2 regions of the Mesorhizobium sp. W067 genome follow, and region 1 is predicted to be linked to the other one. Evidence: riboswitches for the same ligand, from Rfam matches in the RefSeq annotation. Region 1 holds a riboswitch; the other holds the start of a gene.
The links. Region 1 has a riboswitch for thiamine pyrophosphate ahead of ACYG97_RS03715 (YkoF family thiamine/hydroxymethylpyrimidine-binding protein). Riboswitches for the same ligand answer to the same signal wherever they lie in the genome.
Positions count from the first base shown of each region.

Region 2: another riboswitch for thiamine pyrophosphate. It lies ahead of thiB (thiamine ABC transporter substrate binding subunit); the one in region 1 lies ahead of ACYG97_RS03715 (YkoF family thiamine/hydroxymethylpyrimidine-binding protein).

Region 1 covers NZ_JBTTII010000001.1:758,645-760,840, reverse strand. Annotated here, with positions in the region: gene ACYG97_RS03720 (ABC transporter permease) at 1-439, opposite strand, end outside; gene ACYG97_RS03715 (YkoF family thiamine/hydroxymethylpyrimidine-binding protein) at 695-1,303, opposite strand; TPP riboswitch at 1,294-1,406, opposite strand; partial or broken gene ACYG97_RS03710 (GSU2403 family nucleotidyltransferase fold protein) at 1,617-2,006, shown strand.
Region 2 covers NZ_JBTTII010000001.1:4,319,025-4,321,220, forward strand. Annotated here, with positions in the region: gene thiB (thiamine ABC transporter substrate binding subunit) at 73-1,074, opposite strand; TPP riboswitch at 1,124-1,238, opposite strand; gene ACYG97_RS21065 (thiamine diphosphokinase) at 1,401-2,060, shown strand; gene ACYG97_RS21070 (ABC-F family ATP-binding cassette domain-containing protein) at 2,062-2,196, shown strand, end outside.

The sequences.
Region 1 (2,196 bases):
TCGGGAAGAAGGTAACGAGCGCCACAAGCAAGATTTTTGGCATCAGCCCGAAGCCGAACCACAGTACGATGAGCGGCGCAATCGCGACCAGCGGCAAGGTCTGGCTGACAATCAGCAGCGGAAACAGCGCGCGGCGCAGCGGGGCCAAGAAATCGACCAGCGCCGAAAGCACGAAGGCAGCGACCAACGAGCAGGCGAAGCCGGCTGATGTGGCGCGGATGGTGGGCAGCGTGTTGTCGGCAAGGGCAGCGCGATGCTCCCAGGCCTGCTGCAGCACGCGCGACGGCGCCGGCAGCATGGTGGGCGCAGCGCCACCATAGCGGGCGTAGAGCTCCCACGCCGCGAGGAGCAGGGCGGAGGCGCAGGCGGCGGGGATGGTCTTGGCGATGGCTGCGGCTAATCTCCCCCCTCGAGGGGGAGATGTCGCCGAAGGCGACAGAGGGGGTCGTCTCGCATAGAGCGCCCACGCCTTGCCGATGCGAAAAGGACGTCGGCGCTCCACGCGCTGGGACCCCCTCTGGCCTGCCGGCCATCTCCTGCTCGAGGGGGGAGATTCGTGGGCATCGCGGTCTTCGCCAATCGCCAATGGCTCCCCTCCTCTCTGTGCTGAGGGGTCAGAGGCATCTCCTCCACGCAATGGGTCAGATAAACCAGCCACGGCAATATCCTCAAGGAACGACGCTTGAGCCGCGGCTCAGACGGCGCTCGGGCTGTTCGCCGAGATCGTGATGTCGAGGGTGACGTGGCCGGCGCCGGGGCCGAAGCGGCAGAAGGCCTCGTTGAGCGTGGCAAACACCGCACCGGCATCGCCACGCAATTTGGTGCAGAAGTTCTTTGAGCGCTCAAAGACGCCGGACTGTTTCAGGAAATCGATGCAGCCGTAGATCTCGTCCATATGGTCGCCCGTGCCCATAACGTAGAGCGAGAACTGCGCCGCCACCGGCTGGCCGGTCGACGGCGTGGCCTGGACAGCGCGGATCGCGGCGATCTTGCGCTCGTCCAGCGGAATGGCGGGGCCGCCGGTCTCGTCGGAGCGGCAGATCGGATCGTCGGGCTCGCCCGGACAGCCGCGCGAGACCGCCGCCGAAAGCACGCAGTGCTTGCCGCTTTTGGCCGCCGCGACGAACAGGTCGCGCATGGCGGGAAACAGCACCTCGGGCGGCCCGACCATAAGGCTCGAGATGTCATCGGTTTCGATCCGCAGCCGGTCGCGCCAGGGATCGAGCGCGCCGAACGCGCCGAGGATGACGCCGACGAAATCGTCGGTCATGGGATAAAGGGAAATCTGTGCGCCTGAAAACATCGCCCGCCTCGCTCCGCTGGTATTATCCAGATCAGCTTTAGGGTCCGAAGGCTTGCCGCCCTCATCTCAGCCCCGACGATACGGAGCACCCCTGTGGATGGGCGGGTTAAAGCACCGTTCGCGGCATTGGGGAAGCCGTTTGTTGAGGCACTGCGGGAAAGTGTTTTGGGCCAGACGTGCCGGGCGCCCGGGCGTTAACAGACGACTCGTCAGTTCGTTGCGTTATAACGTTTCCACGAACTTCTTATAACTGCGTTGAAATTCAAGTTGATAAACGTAATTATAAGAAAACGGCAGAGACTCCGCGCAGCCCTTACGGTTTCTGGATTTCCTTATCCGCGACCCCATCCGGACTGTGCTCCTGCATCGCTCGGGCTTGCCTGTGCTGGTCCCCTCGCCCCAGCGCTACGCCATCCACAAGCTGATCGTCGCCTCGCGACGCGGGCCGAGCGCTGGCGCCAAGCGGGAGAAGGATCTCCATCAAGCGCGCCTGCTGACCCAAGCGCTCGAAGCCACGCGTCGCCAGGACGACCTTGCCTTCGCCTTCATGGAAGCGTGGGACAAGGGCGAAAACTGGCGCGAGACGATCCGGGGCGGCTTGAACCTGTTCGACGCCGCCACGAGGGAAAACAGTCACACCATCCTGGGGAAATCCCTCCGCGAAATTGGTGCGACTCCTGAAGGATTCACGATGCGGGATTAGCTGAAGCGACCGCTGCTATATTCATTTCCATCGTCCCAACCGTACGAAATTGGCTTGACGCTTATTCGTACATAAAGTACGATATCTCTTTTCGCAGAGAGGAATGTCCTTGAGCACAGCGAACCATGTTGCCTTCGCCGATCTCTCTCGGCCTTTGCTGTCACCCCCGTCGTTGCCGCCGCCTTTGTTG
Region 2 (2,196 bases), 3.6 Mb from region 1:
TCGTGGGGGAGATGTCCGGCAGGACAGAGGGGGGCGCCGTAGAGCACTCATCTTTTGACTATACAGCCAAATCTACTTGCTCATCACCGCCAGCCATTCATCCACCCAGGCCTTGCGATTTGCCGCGACCTCTTCCGGGCTGAACAGCAAGGTCTTCGCCGGCTTGACCAGCCTATCAAAAGCCGGATTGAGCGGCTTGTCGGTTTTCCCGGCCGGGAACATCCAGTTGGTCTCCGGAATGACATCCTGGAATTTCGGCCCGGTCATGAAGGCCAGGAACTTCGCCGCCAGCGGATTCTTCGCGCCCGTGGTGGTGATGCCGGCGACCTCGATCTGCAGATACTCGCCTTCCTCGAACGAGGCCGCCTGGTAGCGCCCGGTGTTCTCGGCCACCATGTGGTAGGCCGGCGACGTCGTATAGGAAAGCACCATCGGCGCCTCGCCCTTGGTGAACAGGCCGTAGGCCTCGCTCCAGCCCGGCGTCACCGTCAGCACTTTGCCCTTGAGTTTCGCCCAGGCTTCCGGCGCCTTGTCGCCATAGACCGACTTGACCCACAGCAGCAGGCCGAGGCCCGGCGTCGACGTCCTCGGATCCTGGATGACGATCTTGTCGGCGGCATCGCCCTCGACCAGTTCCTTCAGGCTCTTCGGCGGGCTCTTCAGCTTTTCGGTGTCGTAGACGACGGCGAAATAACCATAATCATAGGGCACGAAAGTGTCGTCGCTCCAGCCGCCCGGCACGTTGTTTTCAGCCACCGCGCCATGTCGGACAAACAGGCCGGAAGCCTTGGCTTCCGCAGTGAGGTTGGTGTCGAGACCAAGCACGATATCGGCCTTGGTCGAGGCACCTTCGAGCTTGACGCGGTTGAGCAGCGCGACGCCGTCGGCCACCGAGACGAAGTCGACGCTGCAGCCGCACTCGGCCTCGAATTCCTTCTTCACCTGGGGGCCCGGACCCCAGTCGGCAGTGAAACTCTCATAGGTATAGATCGTGAGTTTTTCCTGCGCGGACGCAGGGCTTGCCAGTAGCGAAACAGCAAGCCCCAGCGCTGGGACAAAACGGGACAAAAACATGCGCATCGGCGCCTCCTTCATTCGTGTTGAAAGGAATTGAGGCGTCGGGCTGTCCGAAGCGTCTAATCCCTCCGCCGGTACAAACCGGATCAGGTTCAGCGGGTTGGCGAGACTGCCTCTCAGCCGGTCCGCGAAGATCGCGTCCGGCACCCCGTTAGAGCGTTTCGACACATAGGCCCGGCCAAGGTGCCACGCAAGTGGAAGTTTGCCCGAGCGTGATCCCGGAAAGTGGAATCCGTTTCCGGAAAAAGATCATGCTCCAACAAAGAGTGACGGTGCCGCTCGGCCTTCCGTTTCGTCGGCGGGGCTGGTAAGGGCCAGCGGATATGAGCACATTCACCATCCTGCTTGGCGGCGATCTCGTCCGCACGCCGCGGCTCGACCGCCAGGTCGCGGGCACGCGCGTCATCGCCGCCGACGCCGGCATCGATCATGCCCGCCTGCTCGGCGTGATGCCGGAGCTGTGGGTCGGCGATTTCGATTCCGTGCCGGCGGACCTGCCTGCCGATCTCGCCGCCGTGCCGCGGGAGGTGTTTCCTCCCGAAAAGGACAAGACCGATGGCGAACTGGCGATCGCGGCGGCATTGGAACGCGGCGCCACCAGCCTGGTGCTGGCCGGCGCTTTCGGCGGCAAGCGCGCCGACCACGCCTTCCTCCATCTGGCGCTCAGCCTGCGGCTGGCCGAGGCCGGCACAAAATTGCTGTTGACCAGCGGAGCGCAGGAAGGCGCCCCTCTGCTGCCTGGCAAGGCCGGCTTCGACTATGCCGACGGAACGCTGTTTTCGGTGCTCGGCTTTTCCGATCTTTCGGGCCTCACCGTGTCCGGCGCGAAGTGGCCGCTCGACCATGTCGAGGTCGTGTTCGGCTCGTCGCTGACCATCTCGAACGAGGTCAAGTCCAACACGACCGGGGGCGGCCTCGAAATCGCGCTCGGCCATGGCCGCGCGCTGCTGCTCGCCCACCCCTACCCCTTGCCTGAAAGCTGACATGGCCCCGCCCCTTCTCAACCTCGACGGCATAAGACTGACCTTTGGCGGCACGCCGCTGCTCGATGGCGCCGAACTGACGGCGTCCGCCGGTGACAAGATCGCGCTCGTCGGCCGCAACGGCTCCGGCAAGTCG